DNA from 2 places in the Megasphaera sp. SC8-1 genome. Region 2 is predicted to be linked to the other one. Evidence: riboswitches for the same ligand, from Rfam matches in the RefSeq annotation. Region 2 holds a riboswitch; the other holds the start of a gene.
The links. Region 2 has a riboswitch for cyclic di-GMP ahead of NOS26_RS02205 (GGDEF domain-containing protein). Riboswitches for the same ligand answer to the same signal wherever they lie in the genome.
Positions count from the first base shown of each region.

Region 1 (15,002 bases), on a different contig from region 2:
CGAGCCAGCCACCTTTGATCTTTTCTACGAGATCATCAGCACCGACATAGTCAGCGCCAGCAGCTAAAGCTTCTTTTTCTTTATCGCCCTGAGCAAATACGAGGACGGTCTTGGATTTACCAGTGCCGTGGGGCAGTACCAAGGCGCCGCGGACCTGCTGGTCGGCGTATTTCGGATCTACGTTAAGGTTTACGGCCAATTCAACAGTTTCGTCGAATTTAGCAGTATCCATCTTTTTCAAGATGTCGATTGCTTCTGCAACATCATACTGTTTCTGTTTATCGAACAGTTTTGCAGCTTCAGCATATTTCTTGCCTACTTTTGCCATGTTTCTTCCTCCTTATGTGGTTTAGCGGGTTACCCCTTCCACGGGCAGAGAACCATCGAATTAGTCGACGATTTCGATACCCATGCTGCGAGCTGTACCTTCAATCATCTTCATAGCAGCTTCAACGTCGTTAGCGTTGAGGTCCGGCATCTTAGTCGTTGCGATTTCGCGGACTTTGTCGCGGCCCAATTTAGCTACTTTTTTCTTGTTCGGTTCGCCCGAAGCTTTGTCCAAACCTGCTGCTTTCTTCAAGAGAACGGCAGCCGGCGGTGTTTTCGTAATGAAAGTGAAGGAACGGTCTTCATAGACTGTGATTTCGACAGGGATGATGAAGCCAGCCTGTTTAGCTGTACGTTCGTTAAATTCCTTGACGAAAGCCATGATGTTGACACCAGCCTGGCCTAATGCAGGGCCAATCGGAGGCGCCGGAGTTGCTTTACCAGCTTCACACTGGAGTTTTACCATTCTTGCTACTTTTTTTGCCATGGTGAGTTACACCTCCTTACATTACAAGATGTGGTCAAACGAATCTTGCGATTCTCCCACTCGCGGCAAGTCGCCGCATTTAGAAGTATTTATTCCAGACCCTTCTCGATTTGAGAATAGTCGACTTCTACTGGAGTTTCTCGGCCAAACATATTGACAAGGCCTTTGACAGTCCCTTTTTCTTCATTGATTTCCGTTACGACGGCCATGCAATTTTCAAAAGGACCTTCGGTAATGCGCACTTCTTCGCCAACTTCGACAGAGATATGCGTTTTCGGTTCGCTTTCAATTCCCTGGGTCTTCAGAATCTTTTCGACTTCTTTCGGTTCCAGCGGAATCGGTTTAGTAGCCGAGCCAACAAACCCGGTGACACCCGGCGTATTGCGGACGACATACCAGGAACGGTCATTGACTTCCATTTCGATGAGAACGTAGCCAGGGAATACTTTCCGTTTGACTGTCCGTTTCTTACCGTCCTTGACGTCAATTTCATCTTCCATTGGAATGAGGATACGGTTAATGACGTTTTCCAAACCCATGGATTTGACTTTCTGTTCCAGCGTCTGCATTACTTTATTTTCATAACCAGAATACGTATGGATGACATACCATTTCATATCTGCTTCCATTTAAGCGCAAGCCCCCTATCCGACAACAAGCTGGAGTAACTTGAACAGCTGTGAAAATACGCCGTCAGCTACGCCAATGATTACCATTACGACGATTGTAGCGACGATGACCATAACCGTGTAGTTGATCAATTCCTTCTTCGTCGGCCAGATGACTTTTTTCATTTCTACCTTTACGCCAGATAAAAATGATTTGCCCGCGTTCTTCTTCTTGTTCTTATTCTTTTGTGCTGCTTTTTTAGCTGAAAGTGCCATATAACCTCTCACATCCAAATAAGATTAGCACAATCTTATTCAATCAATTATTTCGTTTCTTTGTGTAATGTTTCTTTTTTGCAGAACGGGCAGTATTTTTTCAGTTCCAAACGATCCGGGTTATTTTTCTTGTTTTTGTTCGTCCGGTAGTTACGCTGTTTGCATTCTGTGCATGCCAAAGTGATAGCTGTACGCATTCCTTACACCTCTCTTAAAAATAGTCACAAGCCTAGTGTTACGTAAGACTGCCTTTATAATGTATCACAACAGTCCCCTCTAAGTCAAGGAAATTTTTCTGTAACTTAAAAAAGCCAGGCGTTGGTAAACGCCTAACTTTAGCTATTCTAACATGTGACGACTGTTCTGTCAAGAGAGTTTCCATAATTCCATAGCGGGCCGCCCGCCGGGACGGCCCCTACGCACAAGGCCGCTGGCCGTGTATTTTTTTGTGACTTGTGGCCTGCGTCTATCGCGGCGCAGCCGCATCTGAATCGTACAACGCCGCCAGGGCGTCCTGGTATGGCCCCAAGATGCGTCCTACCTGTGCTTCTATGGCGTCCTGGCTGCCGTGGCGGTCACGGAGCATGGCCAGCCAGATATCTTCATCGACGAAGAGGTACTGCTCGTATGCGGCGGCGATGAGCTCCTTGGCAGACCCCATGGCGGCCAGGCCCTGTCCGTCCCGCTTCAAGGCTTCGCGAAAGGCCATCAGGCCCAGATCGAAGGCCTCCTGAAAGAGGTGGACGATGCCGTGACAAATGAAGGGATTCGTCAAATCCACCTCTTCTGCCTGCTGCAAAAGCTGTATATGTTCCTGAAAATCACGCTGCCAATCCATAAATACCTCCCAAACATCAAACATCAAACATCAAACATCGAACCTATTATAATGGATTTCCGGCAAAAAAAGAAGCGGCCCTGCTGTCAGGAGGAGACAGGGCCGCTTCCGCGATAAATGGCTTGGGAATTTAGCCAGAGATTTTCTGTTGTGCCAGATAGGTTTCTTCCAGGACCTCCTTACCGGCAATGCCCGGTTGGGTCATTTCCTGCGGCGACAAGATGATGTCTATCTGTTCTTTTGTCAGATAGCCGTGTTCGAGGATGATTTCCCGGATGGGACGGCCTGTGGCATAGGCTTCCTTGGCCAGCATAGACGACCGTTCATAGCCGATGTGCGGCAAGAGGGCCGTGACGATGCCGACGCTGTGGTCGACCCAGGACTGGCAGGCTTCTTTATTGGCCTTGACGCCTTTGAGCAGGTATTTGACAAAGGCATGGACAGCATTGGTCAAATACTGCATGGAGTGGAAGAGATTGAAAGCCATGACCGGTTCCATGACATTCAGCTCGAACTGGCCGTTTTCGACGCCCAGGCTGATAGCCATGTCGTTGCCGATGATCTGGTAACACGTCTGGTCGAGGACTTCTGCCATGACCGGATTGACTTTGCCCGGCATGATGGAAGAACCAGGCTGACGAGCCGGCAGTTTCAATTCGTTGAGGCCGCAGCGTGGACCGGAAGCCATGAGGCGGAAATCGTTGGCCATCTTGATGAGCATGAGGGCCGTAGCTTTCATGTTGCCCGATACTTCAGCAAAGATGTCCGTATTATTGGTCATGTCGATGAGGTTGCGGGCTGTGACATAGATATCACCGGTCAGCATGGAAAGTTTCGCAGCAACGGCTTTGATATAGGCCGGTTCGGCATTGAGGCCCGTGCCGACAGCCGTGCCGCCCATGTTGATGACATGGACGCCTTCGAGGGACCGGGAAATACGTTTGCGGCCGCGGGCGACAGCCGAAGCATAAGCGCCCATTTCCTGGCCAAGCGTGATGGGAACGGCATCCTGCAAGTGGGTACGGCCCATCTTGATGACGTCTTTAAATTCGTCGGCTTTGACGTCCAGTTCTGTTTCCAGTTCTTTCAGCGCAGCCGTCAATTTCTTGCCTTTCATGCTCAGGCAGACTTTGATGCTCGTCGGGAAGACGTCGTTCGTCGACTGGGCCATGTTGGCGTGGTTGTTCGGCGAGATAAGGTCGTAACGGCCTTTTTCTTTGCCCATGATTTCCAAAGCCCGGTTGCACAATACTTCGTTCATGTTCATATTTACCGAAGTACCGGCACCCCCTTGGATCGGATCAACAGGGAACTGGTCCAGCCACTGACCGTCGATGATTTCACTGGCTGCCTGTACCAGGGCATTGCCGATTTTCTTGTCGAGCCGTCCCGTTTCCATGTTGGCGAGAGCAGCTGCTTTTTTGACAATGGCCATGGCCTGGATGAAGTCCGGATCCAGATGTTCCCCTGTAATATGGAAGTTTTCCATAGCTCGCATGGTCTGTACGCCATAATAAACATTATCCGGTACATTCATTTCACCTAAAAAGTCATGTTCTGTTCTCATAATATCCTCCCCAATAACCCATTGATGCATTAAATATTTTGTATACAGTATTCAAGTAATAATTACAACGTTTCTGTTGCAATTAAATTCATACCCCTCCGGCGTCCCCACGCCGGTACATACAGAAAAGGCGCTGTTGAAATTGCTTCAACAGCGCCTTTGCCGTACGTACTATGAATTTACCTATATCATAGTGCATGTGCCTGTACTTGTCAATATTTATTCCGTAACTTTATGTTTTATTTAGATTGATTACGGCTTATGCTTCTTCGATAGCGCCAGCCGGGCAGGAGTTCATGGCTTCCTGAGCAGCGTCATTGTTAGCTTCCGTCGATTCAGCGTAGGCTTCTGCCATACCCGTATCATCGTTCATGCGGAATACTTCTGGACACGTATTAACACACAGACCACAAGCAATGCACGTATCGTTTACTTTATATTTCATAATGAGTCACTCCTTTGACCGGACCTTCTATCCGGAAAACTTAGTCCAGTAAATCATTCCTTACTGTGCCTATAGTATACCCCGGTTTCGGCCAAATGGCTGTTGTATTTACAACACTTTAGCGATAAGATGCCTGATAAATAGCGACACAGTCGTCTTCGCTCATAGGCATGCGGTCGGCCATGAATAATCCCGCCATAGCCGTCTTGGCATTATGGGCCATTTTATGGAATTCGTCGGGACTGATGCCGTAATCGGACATCTTGAGATTGGCGACGCCGCATTTTTCCTGTAATTCCTTCAGGGCATCGAGGAAGTCTTCCGGTTTTGCCGCATCAGGACGGCCCATATGGCGGGCCAGGATAATGAAGCGGTCGTCACAGACGTGGATGTCGATCATGTGCGAGAAATAAGCCAGGCTGATCATGATGAGGCCGGCACCGTGGGGCAGGGCCTGGTGATAGGCGCTGAGGGCGTGTTCCAGTGAGTGCTCACTCATATTGGAGCTGAGGCACATTTCCAGACCGCCGAGATAGTTACCGAAAGCGACGCGCTCCCGGGCCTTCATGTCGATGCCGTTCTGGACAGCCGTCGGCAAATAGGCGCTGATCTGGGAGATGGCTTCCAAGGCGACCATTTCACTCATCAGATTGGCTTTATTGGCCAGATAGCCCTCGATGTTGTGGAACAGGGCGTCGAACCCCTGATAAGCCGTGAATTTCGGCGGTACCGTCGCCATCAGTTCCGGGTCGATGATAGCCAGGACCGGAAACAGGGACGGGCCTTTGACAGGTGTCTTTTCATTCGTATCTTCATTGGTGATGACGCCGCCAGCATCCGTTTCCGAACCAGTCCCGGCCGTCGTCGTAATGGCTACGATAGGCAGAGGTTTTATGGCAATGGGCTTGCCCTTGCCCGTGCCCTGCGTGATGTAATCCCACAAATCACCGTCATTGGTCGCTACGACGGCAATCCCTTTGGCCGCATCGATACAGCTGCCGCCGCCTAAGGCCACGATGAAGTCACACTGATGTTCCCGAGCCATAGCACCGCCGCGCATGACCGTCGACTTTAAGGGATTGGCTTCGACCTGGTCAAAAAGGACCGTTTCGACGCCGGCTGTATGCAGTTCTTTTTCCGTCCGGTCCAGGTAGCCGTTGACCTTAGTCGATTTCCCATTGGAAATGACCAGCAAAGCTTTCTTGCCGGGAAGATCCTGTTCATGTAAATGGTTGAGCTGACCAGCACCAAATAACGCTTTCGTAGGGACAAACATCTGAAAAGACACGATGACACCACTCCTTGTCTGATACGAAAACAAGGCTGTGCAGAGAGAAAGAAATCCCTCTTGCGACAGCCCTGTCGGAAATATAAAATTTAATTTATGTGCTGATTATACTACAATATTTCATTATTATCAATCGTTTATTTTATTTTTTAATTATTTTTTCGGATGAAGCGAAATATCCGTTGCGGCATAGCCCGCATTGACGACCGCTTTCAAAAGGTCTTCGTCTTTGACGGAATCGTCGACGATGACTTCGGCTTCACCTCTCATCAGATTGACTTTCGCTTTCTTGACCCCTGGCACAGCTTCCAATGCCTGCGTCGCATGGTTGACACAGTTCTGACAAACCATACCGGAAATAGAAACGTATTTTTTTGTCCCCGAAACATCATCATGATGGAAAAGATTGCTGAAAAACCCCATAAGTCATATCTCCCCTCTCTATTTCATTAAAATAAAAATAGTAATTCTCATCATCATTATTATAAGGTCTCTTAAAATGGATTTCAAGTGGGATACTGTATACATGATTCCATATTTATGAATTATATTGACTATGATGTATGCATCATAGTACACTATAGTTGACGAAAAGTTTATTAAATTAAACTCTTTTGTTAATTTTATTAAAATTAAGGAAGTGATTATATGTCGTTTTTCCACACCAAATCCGTTGCCCAGCTCCATGCCGATTCTGAAAATTCAAACCTCAACAAAGATTTAGGCGTCATGGACCTGACATTTCTTGGCGTTGGCGGCATCATCGGTGCCGGCATTTTCGTCTTGACAGGTATTGCAGCTGCCAAATACGCCGGTCCGGCTATTTCTATTTCTTTTGCCCTGGCAGGTCTCCTCTGTATCCTCGTCGGTCTCGCTTACAGTGAATTCGCCTCCATGATTCCTTCATCAGGCAGTGTCTATTCCTATACTTTTGCCTCCCTTGGCGAAGGCATGGCCTTTCTCACCGGCTGGTCCCTGCTCCTCGGCTACACGGTCACAGGCAGTGCCGTTGCCGTCGGCTTTTCCGGCTACCTGGCGGGCATCCTCAAATCGTACGGCTATATCATCCCGGAAGTTCTCTTAAAGACCCCGGCTGAAGGAGGCATCATCAATCTTCCGGCAGTCATCATCATCCTCCTGCTGGCCTTGGTCCTGATCCGCGGGACAGAACAGAGTGCTAAACTGAATACGGCCCTGGTCTTCATCACCCTGGCCGCCATCATCTCCTTCATCTGCATCGCCACACCTCATGTGGAAATGGCCAACTTCAAACCCTTCGCACCCTTCGGCGTCCAGGGTATCCTGAGCGGTACGGCCATTGTCTTCTTCTCGTACATGGGCTTCGACGCCGTCGCCACATCGGCTGAAGAATGTAAGAAACCGGAACGCGACCTGCCGATTGGCATCATTCTTTCTGTCTTCATCTGTATGTGCCTCTACGTCGCCATGGCCCTCTCCCTGACCGGTGCCATCAACTATACGGACCTGAATACGCCGGAACCGGTCGCCCATGCCCTGCGTATCCTCCACTGGCCGGGCGTGGCCAATCTCGTCGCCGTCGGCGCCATTGCCGGCATCATCACGACGCTCATCGTCTATCTCTTCGGTCAGGCGCGCATCTTCTTCGCCGTCTCCCGCGACGGTCTCCTGCCGGCAAGCATCGGCAAGATCCATCCGAAATACCATACGCCATACCTGGTCACGATCATCGGCTCCGTAACGATTGCCATCATCGCCGGCTTCGTACCGCTGATGCACATCGTCGAACTGTCGAATACAGGTGTCCTCGCCGTCTTCCTCCTGAACTTCATCAGTCTCTGGCACATGCGCCGCAAACACCCGGAAGCACCGCGCAAATTCCACTGCCCCTGTCTCCCTGTCGTCGCCGTCGTCGGCGTCATCGTCTGCGGCTACCTGATTTACGCCCTCTCCACCCTGACCCATCTCCTCTTCTTAGGCTGGATGGTCCTGGGCCTCATCATCTACTTCGCCTACAGCAGCAAGCACAGCATGAGCAGTAAAGAGCAGTAAAGTGAATTAAAGGGATTGTCGCACGAAGGTTTTTGCCATCATGCACAATCCCTTTTTCACGTCGTTTGCCGTGGGTCGTGATTCGTTTGCCGTGAAGGTTTAAAATTTATGGGAAACTTCGTCAAACGAACCACGCCAAACGAACCACAAAAGGGGCTAGTCGCTTAATGCGACAGCCCCTTTTTTCTTATCTCTTAATCCCGAAGGCCTGGAAACCGGGATAGATACCCTGGCCGTGCAATTCATCTTCAATCTGCAAGAGGCGGTTGTATTTTGCTACGCGTTCGCTGCGGTTCGGCGCGCCGCTCTTGATTTGTGCCGTATTCAGGGCGACCGCCAGATCGGCGATGGATGTGTCTTCTGTTTCGCCGGAACGGTGGGAAACGATGGCCCGATAACCGGCGCGATGGGCCATTTTGATAGCTTCCAACGTTTCCGATACGGAGCCAATCTGATTGAGTTTGATAAGGATGGCATTTCCGCAGCCTTGGGCAATCCCCTTGGCCAGGCGTTTCGTATTGGTTACGAATAAGTCGTCACCGACGAGCTGTACACGCTGTCCCAAAGCCTTAGTCAAAGCTGTCCAGCCATCCCAGTCTTCTTCATCCAAGCCATCTTCGATGGAGTAAATGGGATAAGCTTGGGACAGTTTCTGCCAGTGGGCGATGAGTTCGTCCGTCGTGAAAGACTGGCCGCTCTTGGGCAGGACGTAGACGCCCTGTTTCGGTCCCTTCCATTCGCTGGCAGCGGCATCGAGGGCCAGGACAAAATCTTTCCCCGGTTCATAACCGGCTTTTTCGATAGCCTGGAGGATGTACTGGATAGCTTCTTCATCGCTGGCCAAATTGGGAGCAAAACCGCCTTCATCACCGACGGAAGTAGCTAATCCTTTGGCCTTCAAGAGACCTGCCAGCGCATGATAGACTTCGGAGCACCAGCGCAGACCTTCCCGGAAAGAAGGAGCGCCTGCCGGCATGATCATGAATTCCTGGACATCGACGGTATTGGCCGCATGGGCACCGCCATTCAGGATATTCATCATGGGGACAGTCAGGTAGTTGCCATTGACGCCGCCGAGGAAACGGTAGAGGGGAATCCCCAGGGACGCAGCAGCCGCACGGGCGCAGGCCAGCGATACGGCTAAGATGGCATTGGCACCGAGCCGGGATTTGTCCGGCGTGCCATCGGCGTGGATCATCAAGCTGTCGACACCATACGTATCAAAAGGATCCTGACCTCTCAGGACGTCCTGTAAAACTGTATTGACATGGCTGACGGCCTGGGTGACACCTTTGCCGCCAAAGCGCTGGACATCGCCGTCACGCAGTTCCAAGGCTTCAAACTGCCCCGTCGAAGCGCCGCTGGGAGCGGCACTTCGGCCCAAGGTCCCGTCGGATAACAACACATCGGCCTGCACCGTAGGATTGCCGCGCGAATCAAGAATTTCCCGGCCGATGACTTTTTCAATGCGAATATCTTTCATAATAAAACCTCCTCTATCCATGAATAAGGTATGACGAATACCATTTGTTCAGTATCTTTACAACTATATTATACAATATAAGTATTCTTTCGCATAATACTTTACGAGAATCGCTGTTATTATAATTGGACATATTCAGTCCATCATTTATAAAAGGGCTTGTCGCACGACGACAAGCCCTTTAAAGTTGTTAGTGGCTAGCAGTTAGTTGTTAGCGGATGGCTTTAAATTTGAAGGTTTTCTCTGCAAACTACAAACTATAAAGTAAACGGGGCCTCTCATGATGGTAGAAACCTTCATGCAACAGCCCCTTTTTGACAAACTATACAGCAAAAGACAGGCATTCATTTCCATCGCCTGTATGCGATACGTAGGAGACGTCCTGATCAAGGCGTCCCGCTGTGAATCGTGTGTAGGACCCTTCTGGTATATGGGGCTTTTTTTCAAGCATCACCCGTCATGTATGTCGTGTACATCACATTTCAGGTGGGCCGCCCTAGCCGGGTCGGCCCCTACGCAGGCCCCGGTCGGGGCGTTTTTTTACGCGCTGAGGGCTTCCCGAAGCGTCGTTGTCAGTTTGAGTCTGTCGCGGCGGAACGCCGCATCTGAGTCCGCGAAAAAAGCCGTGGCTCGTGGCGGGCCGCCCTGGCCGGGTCGGCCCCTACGGGCGGATAACTTGCCGCCTATGGTAACGTCGTTTTTCTTCATACATGTGCTTATCGGCGGCTTGCAGGACAGGAGGCAAGCCTTGGATGGCTTCGGCTACCCAATGATAGCCCAGGGCAATGTTCAAGTTTTGGGACGCGATTTGTCTGCGGATCTGATAGCAGGCCTGATGGAAATTCCGTTCTTCCACATGCTGCCAGATGATGACGAATTCATCGCCACCGATGCGAAATACCTCACCGCCATGGCGATATTGCTGAAGAATCGACGCCGTATGACAGATGAGCCGGTCACCGCTGGCATGACCTTCTTCATCGTTCGTCTTCTTGAGGTTATTGATATCGGCAAAGAGGACGCCCATGCTGACCTGGCAGTTGACGTGCTGCTGATAGGCATCGAAGGCATTGCGGTTAAACACGCCGGTCATCTGATCGATGAAACTGTGGTTCCGCATCTGATAGATATGGTCGCGGCCTTTGAGCAGCACCAAAAGGAAGCTGCCTGCCAGGCGGAGTAATTCATCGGCCCGTTCTCTTGCATCGGGATGAATATTTTCCAAGACAATCGCGCCAATCCGGTTGCCCGGCATGAAAAAAGCCATCGCCGCTACATTGTGAATGTGAGCGCGATGCATATGTTCCTTTATAGAAGAATCCAGGTCCGGCCAGTCCGCCGTATTGGCAATGAAGACCGGATGGCCCCGACTGGCCAAGTCCTTGAACCAGCCCCGCAGCTTCTGCCGATCTTCGTTCGGGATGACACGATCCGTATCATAAGTCATGCCGTCCGGGGTCCAGCAATAGAAGTGGATAGGCGTATCATCGAAGAGAAACGCTTTTCCAGCGCCTAAAAATGAGCCAATGCGGGCAACAAAGGAAAAGAGGATGTCGTCCGGGTCATCATTGGTCATAGCCTGACACACGGCATCCTGTAAAATCGCAATAAGCGTCGCCATCTTTTTCTGATTACAGTACATGGAATCCCCCTTGTCTGATACACACAAAAAAAACGGCCCCATACTGGCTGTACGGCGGCCGTCATCAGAAACCTGATTCCTTTTTTGCACACAAAAAAGAGAGATTGCAACTGGCTGCCAGTAGAGGCCCTATAGCTTTGCGTCGCCGGGTTTCCCCGGGTTTGCCGAATTTAATGTTTACTTTTTACATCAAGTATTATATACCCAACCTAAATTTGTGTCAACAAACAGCATACAAAAGCATAAATATACTATGGCATCAAGCCAACATAGTATGTCCTGATGTGGTCATTTTCCCCTAAGCGCCACAGGGAAATGCCATCGACACCATGTTCCAGAGCCTGCTGTTTCCAGGCCCGGATCGTCTCGCTGTCGCCATACCAGCCGGTAACGGCCGCGCCATCGGCCCGACGCCCTTCAAACCGCAAGGCCTGGCTGGACGGTTCGCGCTGAACCTTGGCATGGAGGGATTTAGCCAGCTCCCGGGCTTCTCCTTCCGTGACCATACGCGGGCTCTGTCCGCTTTCCCAGATACAGCCACCAGTAGCAAAGGCGATGCTGTGCGGCCGCGGCAGACGGTCCACCCGTCCGAGGACGGTATTGATGAAGTCCGGATCCGCCTTGGGACCGGCGTCTTTCGTATGCGTACCATAGAGATTATAGCACATGATAACGTATTCCGGCCCTTCCGGGAAAATGAGCTTGTTGGCCGGGACAGACGGTTCAAAAATGATGCGCAAAGGCACCTGTTGTTCGTCAGCTGCCGCGGCGATTTCCTGGATGAATTTCACATAACGGAAAGCCACGAGAGGATTCTTCCAAACCTGTTCATAATCGATTTCCAGGCCGTCATAGCCATAGGCTTTCATAGTCCGGAACAAATCGTCAATATGGTCCTGACGCGAAGCCTGCGTGGCCAGAATAGTTTCCAGGATTGACGTATCTTTGACCTTGGTCTGCCCCTTCGGGTCCTGCGGGTTGTCATAGACATCGTTGACGACAGTCAGGTACTTCTTGACCGTCACCTTATAGCGGGGCAGTTTCTCTGCCGCGAAATCCTTGGCCGGCCCCAGGACGATAACTCGACCCTGGCCATCGAGGGCGCCGCCGAAATAACTGACTGAATTGAGCTGGCTGCTAATATCCTTGGCTTCTTTCAGCCCTTTGTCGTAATCCCAATAAGCAATCCAGGCATTGTTGTCAAAAGTCGGCTGGGGACGCTGCTTGGCTGCCGACGTCGACGGTACCATGAGCGACACCGCCCCGGCGACGACCAGGATGATGCCGGCGGCGACGGCGCCGGAGAGAATTTTCATCATATCGCGGGCAGGAGACCCTGACCTCTTAGGTTGGGGAGGAATGCCCGCTTCCTCCTTTCAATAATAAATAATAGACTTTTAGCAAAAAAATTATGATATAATAATTTTAATGAAATAATATAGATTTTAGAAAGGCAGGTGAAAAAATGTCTAACCTAACTAAAACGATAAAACTTCGTATACATGCTACTTCTGAACAAGAGTTTCTGTTCCGTCAGATGACCGAACAATACCGTCAGGCTTGTAACTTCGTGTCGCAGTACATCTTCAACAACCGATTTAACATGACCTACCAAAGTCTCAACAGAGAGCTGTACAGTGACCTGCGCAGCCAGTTCGGTCTGAAATCGCAGCTGGCCCAGTCTTCTATCAAGACGACGATTGCCAGATATAAAACGGTAAAACAACAGCTCTTCCAAAATCCCTACAGATATAAGGATAGGAATGGCAACTGGCAACGCATTACCAAAACTTTGGAATGGCTCTGGAAGCCAGTATTCTTCAGCCGTCCACAAGCAGACTTGGTCCGTAACCGAGATTACAGTTTCGTTAATGATGGTCAAATCCTATCTATCAATACACTCGGCAAAAGAACCAAATGCACTTTTGAGGGCGAACATTTCGCTGAATACCTTGATGGCGCTTATGACCTTGGAACAGCAAAACTGGTCGAACTCAAAGGTTTATGGTATCTCCACATTCCCGTAACCCAAGCTGTCGAAGATTTTCAGAAAGAAAACGTCCGTCACGTTGTCGGTATTGACCGTGGATTACGTTTTTTGACCGTTAGCTATGACGAACAGGGCAAAACTGAATTCGTCTCTGGTAAGAAGATGGCTACTAAACGCCATAAATTTCAGGAAGTCCGCCGCCAGCTCCAGTCTAAAGGTACAAAATCAGCAAAGCGTAGACTCAAAGCCATTTCAGGACGAGAGAACCGTTGGATGTCTGATGTAAACCATCGGATTTCTAAGACACTCGTTGAAAAATACGGCAAAGATACGCTGTTTGTGCTTGAAGATTTGACCGGTGTTAGCTTCGAAGAGTCCCATCTTTCAAAAACTGCTAAACAAAATTACGACCTGCGCAGCTGGGCGTTCTATCAGTTGGAGCAATTCCTGACCTATAAGGCTCATGAAAATCGTTCCGAAGTTCTGAAGGTATCTGCTAAGTATACCTCTCAACGTTGTCCCAAATGCGGTACTATCCACAAGGAAAACCGTGACCATCACAAACACTTATATCGTTGCCAGTGTGGTTACAGATCTAACGATGACCGTATCGGAGCTATGAATATCCAACTCCTCGGAACTATGTGGATTTCCGGAGATAACAATCCTCGTTACGAAAGAATAACAACTGCTTTGGAGTAAACTCCTTAGCAAAGCGGGTGTTGTCAGCCACCCGATGATGTAGGCGGATTTAGGAAGACATCTTTTGATGCCGTTAGTACCTATGCAGTTCCGACTTACAAGCTCCCACCTCAAACGCCGAAAGCGTTAGGTGGGGATAGTTGACGATTTTGCGCATAGTTCCTCCTCGAATTATAAAAATATCGGCCAAATTCCCTTGAAAAATAGGAAATTTCAGTATTTTCTCATAAAAAAAGGCGCTGTCCCATGAAGACAGCGTCTTTTGATGTTGGTCGTAGGTCGTTCATCATTTGTCGTAGGAAATTAAAAATATCAATCCCGTGCGATGAGCGATGAACTACGATAGAATACTTACTTATTAATAGGATAATCCTGCAGGGCTTCGTAGCCTTCTTCGCCGGTACGGATTTTGACGGCATTGTCAATGGTCGAGACGAAGACTTTGCCGTCGCCGTATTTGCCGGTGTACAGGACTTTCTTGGCGACATCGATGATCTTCCGTGGCGAGATTTTGGAAACGACCATTTCGACGCGTACTTTCGGAAGGAGTTTAGCCGATACTTTAGCGCCACGATACATTTCCGGACGGCCTTTTTCAATGCCGAAACCCAGGGCCCGGGTAATAGTCATGCCAGTGATGCCGATAGCTTCCATAGCTGCTTTGAGCGGTTCAAAGCGTTTTTCATCGGTAATGATCGTGACATTGTACAGATGATGGCCGTCAGCCGGCATAGACGTAACCGTAACGGCCGACGGAGCCGCTTCCGGTTTATCCAGAGGAACTTCAACAGCATCAGCCGGAGCCTTGCCTGCATCAATAGCCTGCGTAACCGTATCGGGCGTAATCATGAAGCCGGCATAAGCCGAAGCGATACCGTGTTCTTCCAAGTCCAAGCCGTTGATTTCTTCTTCTGCCGTAACGCGCAAGCCCATGGTGGCGTTGAGGATGCGGAAGACAATATTGATGGCGACGAAGACGTAGAGGGCGACGACACAGACGCCGAGAACCTGAATGAGGAAGAAGTGGGTTTCTCCCGTATAGAGCAAGCCATCTTTGACGCTGAACAATCCCGTCAGGATAGTGCCTAAAGCACCGCAGCCACCGTGAGCGGCAACAGCACCGACAGGGTCATCGATTTTCAATTTCTGGTCGATGAATTCGATGAGGAAAATGATGACAGCCCCGGAAATGACGCCAATGATGAAGGCACCGGTAACGCTGACAGCATCGCAGCCAGCCGTAATGGCGACTAAACCAGCCAAGCCGCCGTTCAAGGTCATGGAAACATCCGGTTTGCCATAGTGGATCCAAGTGACA
Region 1 is NZ_JANFQH010000009.1:2,564-17,565, forward strand. It holds gene rplA (50S ribosomal protein L1) at 1-328, opposite strand, end outside; gene rplK (50S ribosomal protein L11) at 389-814, opposite strand; gene nusG (transcription termination/antitermination protein NusG) at 904-1,443, opposite strand; gene secE (preprotein translocase subunit SecE) at 1,459-1,698, opposite strand; gene rpmG (50S ribosomal protein L33) at 1,746-1,895, opposite strand; gene NOS26_RS03440 (nucleotidyltransferase substrate binding protein) at 2,165-2,536, opposite strand; gene NOS26_RS03445 (aspartate ammonia-lyase) at 2,667-4,103, opposite strand; gene NOS26_RS03450 (ferredoxin) at 4,363-4,548, opposite strand; gene NOS26_RS03455 (iron-containing alcohol dehydrogenase) at 4,667-5,836, opposite strand; gene NOS26_RS03460 (heavy-metal-associated domain-containing protein) at 5,990-6,259, opposite strand; gene NOS26_RS03465 (amino acid permease) at 6,485-7,867, shown strand; gene eno (phosphopyruvate hydratase) at 8,055-9,350, opposite strand; gene NOS26_RS03475 (GGDEF domain-containing protein) at 10,012-10,992, opposite strand; cyclic di-GMP riboswitch class I at 11,095-11,168, opposite strand; gene NOS26_RS03480 (glycosyl hydrolase family 18 protein) at 11,244-12,311, opposite strand; gene NOS26_RS03485 (transposase) at 12,458-13,684, shown strand; gene NOS26_RS03490 (ammonium transporter) at 14,036-15,002, opposite strand, start outside.
Region 1: another riboswitch for cyclic di-GMP. It lies ahead of NOS26_RS03475 (GGDEF domain-containing protein); the one in region 2 lies ahead of NOS26_RS02205 (GGDEF domain-containing protein).

Region 2 (15,002 bases):
CCAGCCCGAAGCCGAACTCCAGTCCGACAACCAGGGTGAGTTCACATCCCTGAAAGACCGCTTGGCCAAACTCCAGCAGAAGGATAAAAAATAAGTGGTTCGTGGCTCGCAAAGCCTCCCCTCATAGGGGAGGTGGCCCAACGGGCCGGAGAGATTCTTTTGCCTTATTGCTGCAAACTAAAAACTACAAACTTAAAACTCAAAAAGGCGCTGTCTTCATGCGACAGCGCCTTTTTTTACTGCTTCGGTTCTTCGCCGAACCATTTCTTATAAATCTTAGCATACGTTCCGTCCGCTTTGAGTTCCTTCAAAGCTTCGTTGACCTGCTTGCTCAGTTCCGGTTTATCCTTGCTGATGCCCATGGCTACGCCGCGGGACGTAATGGCTTCGCCGACGATTTTGAGCTTGTCTTTACCACCTTGCTGGAGGTAATACTGGGCGACGGCTTTATCGATGGAAACCGCGTCACACGTGCCGGCTTCCAGTTCCATCCAGCCCTGGGTATTGGTGTCAAATTCCTTGACGTTGGCGCCGTGTTCACGGGCGTAGTCGGCTGCTTTGGAACCGACCTGAGCGCCGACGGTCTTACCGGCAATGGAGTCATAGCCGGTGATGTCCGTATTGCCCGTCGGGACGACGATGGTGTAGCCGCCCTGGTAGTAGACGTCGGTGAAGTCGATCTGTTTCTTCCGTTCATCCGTAGCGTCCATGCCGGCAGCGATGAGGTCAATCTGGCCGCTCTTCAGGGCCGGGATGAGGGCATCGAAGCCGAGGTTCTTGACTTCCATCTTGTAGCCCAGTTTGTCGCAGACGGCCTGGGCCAGGTCGATGTCGAAACCGACGTCTTTTTCGTTTTCCGTGAATTCAAAGGGCGGGAACGTCGGTTCCGTGCCGACGATAAGGGTCTTGTCACCTTTGGCAGCACCGTCTTTTTTGTCGGCTGTACCATTCGAGCCGCAGCCGGAGAGAAGGGTCAGGGCTGCCAGGGAGGCAGCGACGAGGGTCGTAACTTTTTTCTTCATCATAATAGGTTCCTCCATTAGGGAATAGTAAGGATTTCACTGAGATCCTTCATGATTGCCACATGGGGCAGGGGAGCAAATTCCTGGCTCGTCGTCGTGCCTGTCGTCACGGCGGCAAAGGCGACGCCTGCGTTTTGGGCCGCTTTGGCATCGATCGTGTTGTCACCGATATAGAGGACGTCTTTCTTGTCCAGCCCGAAATGGCGGCAGACGGCGTTGATTCCGTCCGGGGCGGGTTTGGCCTGGGCGACGTCTTCCATGCCGACGACGAGGTCGATGAGGCTTTCCATCTGATACTTCCGCAGCGTTTCACCGATGCGCGACCGGGTCTTGGTCGAGACGATGCAGCACAGAGCGCCGGACTCTTTCAGGGTGCGGAGCGTCGGCAGGGTCTGCGGATAGAGGTGGGTATTGGCCGTCATGTATTTATCGGAGAAGCGGACCTTGTATTCCGTAGTCAAGGCCTGGATGCGGGCCGGGTCCGTTTCTCCGGTCAGGTTGGCCATGGCGTCGTACATGGTCATGCCGATCGTGCGGCGGATAGCTTCTTCGGGGATACCGTCATAGCCTTCGGCTTCGAAGAGGAGCTGGAAGCACATGACGATGCCTTTTTCCGAATTTGCCAGGGTGTAGTCGAAATCGAATACGTAGGCTTTATACATGGATTATTCCTTGGGGTCGACGCCGAACCATTTCTTGTACAGTTTGGCGTAAGTCCCGTCGGCTTTGAGGTCGGCCAGGGCCTTGTTGACTTTTTCCAGGAGTTCCGGTTTATCTTTGGAAACAGCCATTGCGATGCCGGCATCGGCTTTCTTGGCATCGCCGACGATCTTCAGGTCCTTATCACCGCCTTCTTTCATGTAATAGAGGGCAACCGACGTGTTGATGACGACGGCGTCACACGTACCGCTCTGCAATTCCATCCAGCCCTGGCTGTTGGCGTCATACTGTTTGACCGTAGCGCCGGCTTCCGTAGCCAGGTCTACGCCCTTCGTGCCGACCTGGGAACCGACGGTGCGGCCTTTGAGATCATCAAAACCATTGATGGTCGTGTTGTCCTTGCGGACGACGACGGAGTAGCCATCATGGAAATAAGGATCCGTGAAGGAAACCTGTTTCTGCCGTTCCGGCGTAGCGTCCATGCCAGAAGCAATCATGTCAATCTGGCCGCTGCGCAGGGCCGGGATGAGGGCGTCGAAACCGAGGCTCTTGACTTCGACCTTGGAGCCCATCTTTTCGCCGATGGCATTGGCCAAGTCGATATCAAAACCAATATACTTGTCGTTTTCTGTAAATTCAAAAGGCGGGAATGTCGGTTCCATGCCGACGACGAGGGTCTTCTGTTCACCTGAAGCGCCGTCTTTTTTATCTGCCGAAGAACCGCAGCCGGCGACCAACGTCACAGCTGCCATGGCAGCAGCTGCCAAAGCTAAACATTTCTTGTTCATGTGTAACAACTCCTGTTCATTGCCTAATAAGGAAAAATAAAATACAACTACTCGACATAATTATACTATATATAGCGCAAAAAATATAGCATAAAATGCGTAGGGGCCGACCCGGCTAGGGCGGCCCGCTGTGATATTTGATCATGGCCTATTCGGAATGATGGTGAGCTTTTACGAGCCACGAGCCACGGCTTTTTCCTCGGAATCAAATGCGGCGTTCCGCCGCGGCAGACTCAAACTGACAACGACGCTTCGGGGAGCCCTCAGCGCGTAGCGGGCCGCGGCCTCTACGGATGCCGTTACACCGCGGCATCTCAAACTGACAACATTGCCTCGAGTAACCCTCGGCTCGTAAAAAAATGCCCCGACCGGGGCCATCGTAGGGGCCGACCCGGCTAGGGCGGCCCGCTGTGATATTTGATCATGGCCTATTCGGAATGATGGTGAGCTTTTACGAGCAACGAACCACGAACCACGGCTTTTTCCTCGGAATCAGATGCGGCGTACCGCCGCGGCAGACCCAAACTGACAACGACGCTTCGGGAAACCCTCAGCGCGTGGCGGGCCGCCTTCACAGGACGGCCCCTACGGATGCCGTTGCACAACGGCATCTCAAACTGACAACATCGCCTCGAGTAACCCTCGGCTCGTAAAAAAAGCCCCGATCGGGGCCAGCGTAGGGGCCGACCCGGCTAGGGCGGCCCGCTGTGATATTTGACCACAGCCCATTCGGAATGATGGTGCGCTTTTACGAGCCACGAACCACGAACCACGAGCCACGGCTTTTTTCGCGGACTCAGATGCGGCGTACTGCCGCGACAGACGCATGATTGTATTACGACCGAGTGTCATTCGTCATAAATTCCGACTATACCCACGATTCACAGCGGGACGCCTTGATCAGGACGTCCCCTACGATATCGCATACAGGCGATGGAAATGCCATTAAATTTCCCTGGCCTTTCGTTGTCAGAACGTCTATAATAGAAAGAGCAAAATGACAAAGGTGGTAATAATATGACTGAATCTGAAATCCGCGATGCCGTCCGGGAAGCTGCGAAATTAGCTAAGGCGTCGAATCCGTTGACACCGTCCATTACCAATACGGTGACGATTAATTTCGTCGCCAATGCCCAATTGGCTGTCGGCGGTTCAGCAGCGATGGTTTATTTACCCGATGAAGGCGTCAGCATGGCCAAAGCCGGCGCGGCTATGTATATCAACGTAGGGACTTTGTTCCCGATTTATGCGGAAACACTGCCGAAAACAGCAGCCGTACTCCATGAAGAAGGAAAACCTTGGGTCCTGGACCCCGTAGCCATTGGCATGGGCCAAATGCGGACGGACCTTTTGATGACCTTCAAGGACTATAAACCGTCTATCATCCGTGGCAATGCATCGGAAATCATTGCTTTGGCCGGCTTATGGGGCTTAGAAGGTGGTACGGACACGTCGGATGTGCGCGGCGTCGATTCGACCGATTCCGTCCGCTCCGCAGCTCATGCTGCCGCTGCGCTGGCTCAGTGGACAGGCGGTGCTGTCGCCGTTTCTGGAGAAGAAGATTTAATTACCGATGGCCGACAGATTGTCCTTTCCCAGGGCGGTTCAGAAATGATGCCCTGCATTACCGGGACGGGTTGCTCCCTGGGCGGTGTCATGGCCGTTTATGCTGCCGTAGCCGACCCTTTCATTGCCGCCATTACCGGGGCCGCTGTCTATAACCTGGCCGGGACGAAGGCCGCAGCCCATGCCAGTGGGACAGGCTCCTTCCAGACGGCCTTCATCGATGAACTCTATGTAGCCACGCCCGATGCGATTGCCCAGAACCCGTTGATTGTAGAGGAGGTATAATACAATGAACACATTAATTGCCGTAGCTATTGCGCCTTGTGGTACAGGCGATGAATTTGCCCCTTATGTTGCTGAAATCGTGCGGATCATCCGGGAATCGGGCTTGCCGAACCGGACCAATTCCATGTTCACTGAAATCGAAGGCGAATGGGACGACGTCATGGCTGTCGTTAAAAAAGCGACACAGTACCTGACCGACCAGGGCTTGCGGGCAGAAGTCGTCTTGAAAGCCGATATCCGGCCAGGATATACGAATATGATGAACAATAAGACCAAGGCCGTAGAAGATATATTGAAAAAATAACTTGACAATCTCGCTCCATCGTAGTATACTGACATAGTCAGTTGACGCATGGAGTGATACTCAAGAGGCTGAAGAGGACGGTTTGCTAAATCGTTAGAGGTCGTAAGGCCTGCGAGAGTTCGAATCTCTCTCACTCCGCCAGATTACTGGACAGAGAGCACCTAGGAAATTTTCCTAGGTGCTCTTTTTTGGCTACGCAGGGGCCTGTTTTTTTGGTACAATATTCGTGGAATCTTATTTTCACGAGGTGTCTGACATGGATATAAAGTATTATGATATTGGACTCAATTTATTTACCCGATCATTTCCTAAGCCGGAAAAAATCATTGCCGATGCGGCGGCAGATGGTATTTGTTGCATCTTGACCGGGTCGGAAGCCCGGGAGAACCGCTTAGTCGATCAGTTTGTCCGCAATCATACGGCTTTTGGCACGGCTGGTATCCATCCTCATGTGGCCGATGAAGCGACGGATGCAGATTTAGAAGAAATCCGGCGCATCGTCATGACGAATCCGAAAGTCGTCGCCGTCGGTGAAACAGGGCTCGATTACGATCGCATGTATTCTAAGAAAGAGAATCAGCTCCATTTTTTCAAGGCCCTCATTGCTATGGCCGAAGAATTGGACAAGCCTTTGTTCCTGCACGAAAGGGATGCAGCTGACGATTTCCTGGCTTGTTTTAAAGGGCATGAAGGAATTTGTCCGCAATCCGTCGTCCATTGTTATACTGGCGACAAGAAGACGCTGGCCAAAATGCTCGATTTGGGCTTTTATATTGGTATTACCGGCTGGATTTGCGATGAACGGCGAGCCGCTCCCTTGCGCGATGCCGTGTCTATCCTTCCTTTGGAACGGGTTCTCATCGAAACGGATGCGCCCTATTTGACGCCGCGGGGATTCCACTTGCCTCGGACGAATGTTCCTAACAACATTACTTATGTGGCCCGGACGTTGGCTGGATATATGGATGTATCTGTTGAAGAACTCATAGCCCATGCTAAGGAAAATACAGAAAAACTTTTCAAATTACCATAAAATTTCTTGACAAGTATAACGTTTGTTTTTATAATATATTTAAATTTAAAATTTATAAGTTTTAAATTATTTATGTTTAATTTAATATGTTTGGCAATGGCGCCTGGTCGTTTTCTACGGTCAGGCGTCTCTTTTTGCAAGGAGGGGAGTTTTATGAGTGAATTCAGACATATCCTTCAGCGCGGCAGCCTGGCAGCCATTTTGACTTGCAGTCCATTAGCCGCTTTGGCCGCAGATGCTGGAACGGGCCGGTATTCCTCGGTCGATACGATTTGGATTCTTCTCGGCGCTGCCCTGGTCTTCTTCATGCAGCCTGGTTTTGCCATGTTGGAAACGGGCTTGACGCGGGCTAAGAACGCTGGCAATATCGTCATGAAGAATTTCATGGACTTTGCGCTGGGGACTGTTTTCTTTTGGTTCCTCGGTTTTGGCCTTATGTTTGGTACCGATTTTCACGGTATCATCGGGATTCCAGATCCTTTTGTCCAGAACTTCCACGTCGCTGATGACGCCGGTTTCCCGGACATGGCTTTCCTCATTTTCCAGACTGTCTTCTGTGCGACATCGGCGACTATTGTTTCCGGCGCTATGGCAGAACGGACGAAGTTCTCTGTTTATTGTATTTATTCTGTCTTAATCAGTCTGCTCATTTATCCGATTTCCGGTCACTGGATCTGGGGCGGTGGCTGGCTCCAGGAATTAGGTTTTCATGATTTTGCCGGTTCCACTTGCGTTCACATGGTCGGCGGTGTCTGTGCTCTCGTCGGTGCCTGGATTTTGGGACCTCGTATTGGCAAATACAATAAAGATGGTAGTGTCAATGCTATTCCGGGTCACAGCCTGCCGTTGGCCTGCTTGGGCATGTTCATCCTCTGGTTCGGCTGGTTCGGGTTCAATGGCTGCTCAACCGTTTCCATGACCGGCGATGAAACGCTGGTATCGGCTTCGATGATTTTCGTTACGACCAACATGGCGGCTGCTGCTGGTGCTTGCACGGCTATGATTGTCACTTGGATCCACTATGGCAAACCGGATGTTTCCATGACCTTGAACGGCGGCTTGGCTGGTTTAGTCGCCATTACGGCTGGCTGCGATGCTGTCAGCGTTACCGGTGCCTTCATCATTGGCGTCATTTCCGGGGCTGTCATCATTTTCCTCATCGAATTCATCGACCAGAAATTGAAAATCGATGACCCTGTCGGTGCTGTTGCCGCTCACGGTGGCTGCGGTGCTTTAGGCACTATCCTGACGGGATTGTTCAGCGTCAAAGATGGCTTGCTCTATACGGGAGAAACCCACTTCTTCCTCATTCAGGTTCTCGGCGTCTGTGTCGTCGCCCTCTACGTCTTCGTCGCCATCAATATTGTCTTCCGCATCCTCAACGCCACCATGGGCTTGCGCGTTACGGCAGAAGAAGAAATCAACGGCTTGGACTTGGAAGAACACGGTATCGCTTCGGCTTATGCCGGCTTCATGATTACGCCCGATACGGTTACGCAGGCTATTGATGCAGGCAAGGCTCCGGCTGATGCTGTTGAAGTTCCTCTGGATAAACCGGAAGCGGCTCCGTCGGCCGTTACGGTTACGTCTATGCCGGCTGACGGCCATCATCTGTACAATGTCACGATCATTACCGATGAAAAACGCTTTGAACCGCTCAAAGCAGCTATGGAAGCTATCGGCATCACTGGCATGACTATTACCCGGGCCCTGGGTTTCGGCATTGAAAAAGGCCGTCCGGAAATGTATCGTGGCGCTAAAGTATCGGCTAAACTCCTTCCGAAAGTACGCGTCGAAATGGTCGTTTCCAAAATCTCGCCACGGAAGATCATCGATGTCGCCAAGAAAGTCCTGTACACCGGCAAATACGGCGACGGCAAAGTCTTCGTCTCGACCATTGACAATGCCGTCAAAATCCGTACCGGCGAAGAAGGCTACGAAGCCCTGCAGGATTATCCTATTAATAAGTAAGTATTCTATCGTAGTTCATCGCTCATCGCACGGGATTGATATTTTTAATTTCCTACGACAAATGATGAACGACCTACGACCAACATCAAAAGACGCTGTCTTCATGGGACAGCGCCTTTTTTTATGAGAAAATACTGAAATTTCCTATTTTTCAAGGGAATTTGGCCGATATTTTTATAATTCGAGGAGGAACTATGCGCAAAATCGTCAACTATCCCCACCTAACGCTTTCGGCGTTTGAGGTGGGAGCTTGTAAGTCGGAACTGCATAGGTACTAACGGCATCAAAAGATGTCTTCCTAAATCCGCCTACATCATCGGGTGGCTGACAACACCCGCTTTGCTAAGGAGTTTACTCCAAAGCAGTTGTTATTCTTTCGTAACGAGGATTGTTATCTCCGGAAATCCACATAGTTCCGAGGAGTTGGATATTCATAGCTCCGATACGGTCATCGTTAGATCTGTAACCACACTGGCAACGATATAAGTGTTTGTGATGGTCACGGTTTTCCTTGTGGATAGTACCGCATTTGGGACAACGTTGAGAGGTATACTTAGCAGATACCTTCAGAACTTCGGAACGATTTTCATGAGCCTTATAGGTCAGGAATTGCTCCAACTGATAGAACGCCCAGCTGCGCAGGTCGTAATTTTGTTTAGCAGTTTTTGAAAGATGGGACTCTTCGAAGCTAACACCGGTCAAATCTTCAAGCACAAACAGCGTATCTTTGCCGTATTTTTCAACGAGTGTCTTAGAAATCCGATGGTTTACATCAGACATCCAACGGTTCTCTCGTCCTGAAATGGCTTTGAGTCTACGCTTTGCTGATTTTGTACCTTTAGACTGGAGCTGGCGGCGGACTTCCTGAAATTTATGGCGTTTAGTAGCCATCTTCTTACCAGAGACGAATTCAGTTTTGCCCTGTTCGTCATAGCTAACGGTCAAAAAACGTAATCCACGGTCAATACCGACAACGTGACGGACGTTTTCTTTCTGAAAATCTTCGACAGCTTGGGTTACGGGAATGTGGAGATACCATAAACCTTTGAGTTCGACCAGTTTTGCTGTTCCAAGGTCATAAGCGCCATCAAGGTATTCAGCGAAATGTTCGCCCTCAAAAGTGCATTTGGTTCTTTTGCCGAGTGTATTGATAGATAGGATTTGACCATCATTAACGAAACTGTAATCTCGGTTACGGACCAAGTCTGCTTGTGGACGGCTGAAGAATACTGGCTTCCAGAGCCATTCCAAAGTTTTGGTAATGCGTTGCCAGTTGCCATTCCTATCCTTATATCTGTAGGGATTTTGGAAGAGCTGTTGTTTTACCGTTTTATATCTGGCAATCGTCGTCTTGATAGAAGACTGGGCCAGCTGCGATTTCAGACCGAACTGGCTGCGCAGGTCACTGTACAGCTCTCTGTTGAGACTTTGGTAGGTCATGTTAAATCGGTTGTTGAAGATGTACTGCGACACGAAGTTACAAGCCTGACGGTATTGTTCGGTCATCTGACGGAACAGAAACTCTTGTTCAGAAGTAGCATGTATACGAAGTTTTATCGTTTTAGTTAGGTTAGACATTTTTTCACCTGCCTTTCTAAAATCTATATTATTTCATTAAAATTATTATATCATAATTTTTTTGCTAAAAGTCTATTATTTATTATTGAAAGGAGGAAGCGGGCATTCCTCCCCAACCTAAGAGGTCAGGGTCTCCTGCCCGCGATATGATGAAAATTCTCTCCGGCGCCGTCGCCGCCGGCATCATCCTGGTCGTCGCCGGGGCGGTGTCGCTCATGGTACCGTCGACGTCGGCAGCCAAGCAGCGTCCCCAGCCGACTTTTGACAACAATGCCTGGATTGCTTATTGGGATTACGACAAAGGGCTGAAAGAAGCCAAGGATATTAGCAGCCAGCTCAATTCAGTCAGTTATTTCGGCGGCGCCCTCGATGGCCAGGGTCGAGTTATCGTCCTGGGGCCGGCCAAGGATTTCGCGGCAGAGAAACTGCCCCGCTATAAGGTGACGGTCAAGAAGTACCTGACTGTCGTCAACGATGTCTATGACAACCCGCAGGACCCGAAGGGGCAGACCAAGGTCAAAGATACGTCAATCCTGGAAACTATTCTGGCCACGCAGGCTTCGCGTCAGGACCATATTGACGATTTGTTCCGGACTATGAAAGCCTATGGCTATGACGGCCTGGAAATCGATTATGAACAGGTTTGGAAGAATCCTCTCGTGGCTTTCCGTTATGTGAAATTCATCCAGGAAATCGCCGCGGCAGCTGACGAACAACAGGTGCCTTTGCGCATCATTTTTGAACCGTCTGTCCCGGCCAACAAGCTCATTTTCCCGGAAGGGCCGGAATACGTTATCATGTGCTATAATCTCTATGGTACGCATACGAAAGACGCCGGTCCCAAGGCGGATCCGGACTTCATCAATACCGTCCTCGGACGGGTGGACCGTCTGCCGCGGCCGCACAGCATCGCCTTTGCTACTGGTGGCTGTATCTGGGAAAGCGGACAGAGCCCGCGTATGGTCACGGAAGGAGAAGCCCGGGAGCTGGCTAAATCCCTCCATGCCAAGGTTCAGCGCGAACCGTCCAGCCAGGCCTTGCGGTTTGAAGGGCGTCGGGCCGATGGCGCGGCCGTTACCGGCTGGTATGGCGACAGCGAGACGATCCGGGCCTGGAAACAGCAGGCTCTGGAACATGGTGTCGATGGCATTTCCCTGTGGCGCTTAGGGGAAAATGACCACATCAGGACATACTATGTTGGCTTGATGCCATAGTATATTTATGCTTTTGTATGCTGTTTGTTGACACAAATTTAGGTTGGGTATATAATACTTGATGTAAAAAGTAAACATTAAATTCGGCAAACCCGGGGAAACCCGGCGACGCAAAGCTATAGGGCCTCTACTGGCAGCCAGTTGCAATCTCTCTTTTTTGTGTGCAAAAAAGGAATCAGGTTTCTGATGACGGCCGCCGTACAGCCAGTATGGGGCCGTTTTTTTTGTGTGTATCAGACAAGGGGGATTCCATGTACTGTAATCAGAAAAAGATGGCGACGCTTATTGCGATTTTACAGGATGCCGTGTGTCAGGCTATGACCAATGATGACCCGGACGACATCCTCTTTTCCTTTGTTGCCCGCATTGGCTCATTTTTAGGCGCTGGAAAAGCGTTTCTCTTCGATGATACGCCTATCCACTTCTATTGCTGGACCCCGGACGGCATGACTTATGATACGGATCGTGTCATCCCGAACGAAGATCGGCAGAAGCTGCGGGGCTGGTTCAAGGACTTGGCCAGTCGGGGCCATCCGGTCTTCATTGCCAATACGGCGGACTGGCCGGACCTGGATTCTTCTATAAAGGAACATATGCATCGCGCTCACATTCACAATGTAGCGGCGATGGCTTTTTTCATGCCGGGCAACCGGATTGGCGCGATTGTCTTGGAAAATATTCATCCCGATGCAAGAGAACGGGCCGATGAATTACTCCGCCTGGCAGGCAGCTTCCTTTTGGTGCTGCTCAAAGGCCGCGACCATATCTATCAGATGCGGAACCACAGTTTCATCGATCAGATGACCGGCGTGTTTAACCGCAATGCCTTCGATGCCTATCAGCAGCACGTCAACTGCCAGGTCAGCATGGGCGTCCTCTTTGCCGATATCAATAACCTCAAGAAGACGAACGATGAAGAAGGTCATGCCAGCGGTGACCGGCTCATCTGTCATACGGCGTCGATTCTTCAGCAATATCGCCATGGCGGTGAGGTATTTCGCATCGGTGGCGATGAATTCGTCATCATCTGGCAGCATGTGGAAGAACGGAATTTCCATCAGGCCTGCTATCAGATCCGCAGACAAATCGCGTCCCAAAACTTGAACATTGCCCTGGGCTATCATTGGGTAGCCGAAGCCATCCAAGGCTTGCCTCCTGTCCTGCAAGCCGCCGATAAGCACATGTATGAAGAAAAACGACGTTACCATAGGCGGCAAGTTATCCGCCCGTAGGGGCCGACCCGGCCAGGGCGGCCCGCCACGAGCCACGGCTTTTTTCGCGGACTCAGATGCGGCGTTCCGCCGCGACAGACTCAAACTGACAACGACGCTTCGGGAAGCCCTCAGCGCGTAAAAAAACGCCCCGACCGGGGCCTGCGTAGGGGCCGACCTGGTAAGGCGGCCCGCCTGAAATGTGATGTACACGACATGTATGACGGGTGATGCGTGAAAAAAAGCCTCATATACCAGAATGGTCATACCCATGATTCACAGTGGGACGCCTTGCTCAGGACGTCCCCTACGGTATCGCATACAGGCGATGGAAATGAACGCAGCCCGCCACGAGCCACGAGCCCTTGCGGCCCGCCCTTCTTTGCTGGTATAATAAACTTGATAAATTATGCATTGAAGTTTATTTTTTACCCTGCAAAGGAGGGTTTTTTATGAATATTGCGCAATATACGAAAGCGGCATCGCTGGAAGAAGCGTGGAAACTCAAGCAAAAGCGGTCCGCTGTCGTCCTCGGCGGCTGCTGCTGGCTCCGCTTGTCGCCGCAGCGGCGCATTGCCCAGGCCATCGACTTGTCCGGGCTGGGGCTGGACCAGATCGAAGAAGGAGACGATGTCTTCCGCATCGGCGCTATGGTCACGTTAGGGCAGCTCGAAGGTCATGAAGGGCTGGCCGCTTTTACCCAGGGGGCTATGAAAGAAGCCGTCCGCCATATCGTCGGGACCCAGTTCCGCAACATGGCGACTGTCGGCGGCAGTATCAGCGGCCGCTTCGGCTTTTCTGACATCTGGACGCTGTTCCTGGCCTTGGATGCCCGCGTCGAATTGTACAAAGGCGGCACAGTCAGCCTGACAGACTTCGGTCAGAACGGACCGGGTACGGATATCGTCACGCAGGTGGTCATCCCGAAAAAGGCCTGCCAGACGGCGTACGCTTCACTGCGTCTCAATGAAACGGATTTCCCGGTCATCGCCGTAGCCGTGTCGGCCGACGCAGAAAACGTGCGCTGTGCCATCGGCGCCCGTCCGGCCCGGGCCCAGGTTGTCAGCCTGCCCGTAAGCGATGTGCGCAGCCAGGGGATGGAAGGGGCCGCTGCGTCGATAGCCGGCTCTTTGAGTTATGAAAGCAATATGCGCGGTTCTGCCGATTATCGTCACGATATGGCGGTCGTCCTTTGCCGTCGCTTACTGACGAAAGTACTGGGAGGTGACCAGTGATGACCATTACGTATTGGCTGAACGGCCAGAAGGCGACGGCTGACGTCGCGCCGGGCCTGATGCTCTATGATTTTCTTCGCAGCCAGGGCTGTTACAGCGTCAAATGCGGCTGTGAAACGACGAACTGCGGCCTCTGTACGGTCTGGGTCGATGACGTACCCGTCCTGTCCTGTGCCATGCTGGCCGTCCGCATCGACGGCTGTCATGTGACGACCCTGGAAGGCTTGCAGGACGAAGCCAAAGAATTTGCCCTCTATATGGGCCGTGAAGGCGCCGACCAGTGCGGTTTCTGCAATCCCGGTTTCGTCATGAATGTCCTGGCCATGGTCCGCAAGCTCGATGCGCCTACCGAAGACGACATCAAGGAATTTTTGTCGGGCAATCTCTGCCGCTGCACGGGCTACGTGAGCCATATGCGGGCCATCAAGGCCTATTTCAAAGCCAAAGGGAAGGAGGTCCGGGCATAATGGAATACAAAGTTATCAACCATACTGTTGCCAAGAAGGATTCCCAAGCCCTGGTCACAGGCCAGCCGGTCTATACGGATGATTTGCGGCCCAAGGACTGCCTCATCGTCAAGGCCCTGCGCAGTCCTCATGCCAGAGCCATCGTCAAGAACGTGAACAAGAGTGCGGCCGAAAAGGTGCCGGGCATCGTCTGCATCGTCACGGCCGATGACGTACCGCAGTCGCGGTTCACCATTGCCGGCCAGACCTATCCGGAACTGAGCCCGTATGACCGCCTCATCCTGGATAAGCAGATTCGCTTCGTCGGCGATCCCGTCGCCCTCGTCGCCGGTACGAGTGAAGAAGCCGTCGACAAGGCCCTGCGCGTCCTCCGCGTCGAGTACGACGTCCAGGAACCGCTCCTGGATTTCACCAAAGCCTTGGATAACGATATCGTCGTCCATCCCGAAGACAACTGGAATCCTCTCGTCGACGTCGGCGGCGACAACAAGCGCAATCTCGTCGCCCAGGCCTGTGATGAACACGGCGACATCGATGCCGTCCTGGCTTCATCGGACGTCGTCATCGACAGGACTTATCATACGCGCCAGAACCAGCAGGGCGCTATGGAAACGTTCCGGGCCTATGCCTATAAGGACGCCTTCGGCCGCCTGACCATTGTCAGTTCGACGCAGGTTCCGTTCCACGTCCGCCGCATCGTTGCCAATGCCCTGGAAATCCCGAAATCGAAGATCCGCGTCATCAAGCCGCGCATCGGCGGCGGCTTCGGCTCCAAGCAGACAGCCGTCATGGAAGTCTATCCGGCGTATATTGCCTGGCTGACGGGAAAACCGGCGTATATGATTTACAGCCGGGAAGAATCCATGACCGTATCGACGCCGCGCCATGAATCGCAGATCCGCGTCGTCCTCGGCGCCAGCAAGGACGGCCATATCCGCGGCATCTTCGTCGATTCCCTGTGGAACGCCGGTGCTTATGGCGAACATACGCCGACGACGGTCACGTTGTCGGGGCATAAATCGATTCCCTTGTATAATGCAGCCGAAGCTTTCCGCTTCAGTTATACCTGCGTCTATACCAATACCATCGCCGCCGGTGCCTATCGCGGTTACGGTGCGACCCAGGGCTTGTTTGCCCTGGAAACGGCTGTCAATGAACTGGCAGCAGCCCTGCACATGAGCCCTGTGGCCCTGCGCCTGAAGAACCTGGTCCGTCAGGGACAGGTCATGCCGGCTTATTTCAATGAAACGGCCCTGAGCTGTACCCTCGACAAGTGCCTGGAACGGGTGGTCCAGATGTCCGGCTGGCACGACGACTGCCCGCGTCAGGTCCTGCCCAATGGCCATATCCGGGCTATCGGCATCGCTGCGGCCATGCAGGGGTCGAGCATTACCAACGTCGACGTCGCCTCGGTCACTATCAAGGTCAACGACGACGGCTTCTATTCCCTCAATATCGGCGCTACCGATATGGGGACGGGCTGTGATACTATCCTGGCCCAGATTGCTGCGGAATGTCTTCTCTGCCCGGTCGACAACATCGTCACCTATGGCGTCGATACGGATACGTCGCCGTATGACAGCGGCTCCTATGCGTCGTCGACGACGTACCTTACGGGCAATGCCGTCGTCAAGACCTGCCAGAGCCTGATACAGCGCATGAAAGAAC
Region 2 is NZ_JANFQH010000006.1:175,466-190,467, reverse strand. It holds gene NOS26_RS02260 (hypothetical protein) at 1-94, shown strand, start outside; gene NOS26_RS02255 (basic amino acid ABC transporter substrate-binding protein) at 237-1,025, opposite strand; gene NOS26_RS02250 (HAD family hydrolase) at 1,040-1,684, opposite strand; gene NOS26_RS02245 (basic amino acid ABC transporter substrate-binding protein) at 1,688-2,470, opposite strand; gene thiM (hydroxyethylthiazole kinase) at 3,488-4,321, shown strand; gene NOS26_RS02235 (MTH1187 family thiamine-binding protein) at 4,326-4,625, shown strand; tRNA gene NOS26_RS02230 (tRNA-Ser) at 4,676-4,766, shown strand; gene NOS26_RS02225 (TatD family hydrolase) at 4,882-5,658, shown strand; gene NOS26_RS02220 (ammonium transporter) at 5,812-7,629, shown strand; gene NOS26_RS02215 (transposase) at 7,981-9,207, opposite strand; gene NOS26_RS02210 (glycosyl hydrolase family 18 protein) at 9,354-10,421, shown strand; cyclic di-GMP riboswitch class I at 10,497-10,570, shown strand; gene NOS26_RS02205 (GGDEF domain-containing protein) at 10,673-11,653, shown strand; gene NOS26_RS02200 (xanthine dehydrogenase family protein subunit M) at 12,085-12,867, shown strand; gene NOS26_RS02195 ((2Fe-2S)-binding protein) at 12,867-13,334, shown strand; gene NOS26_RS02190 (xanthine dehydrogenase family protein molybdopterin-binding subunit) at 13,334-15,002, shown strand, end outside.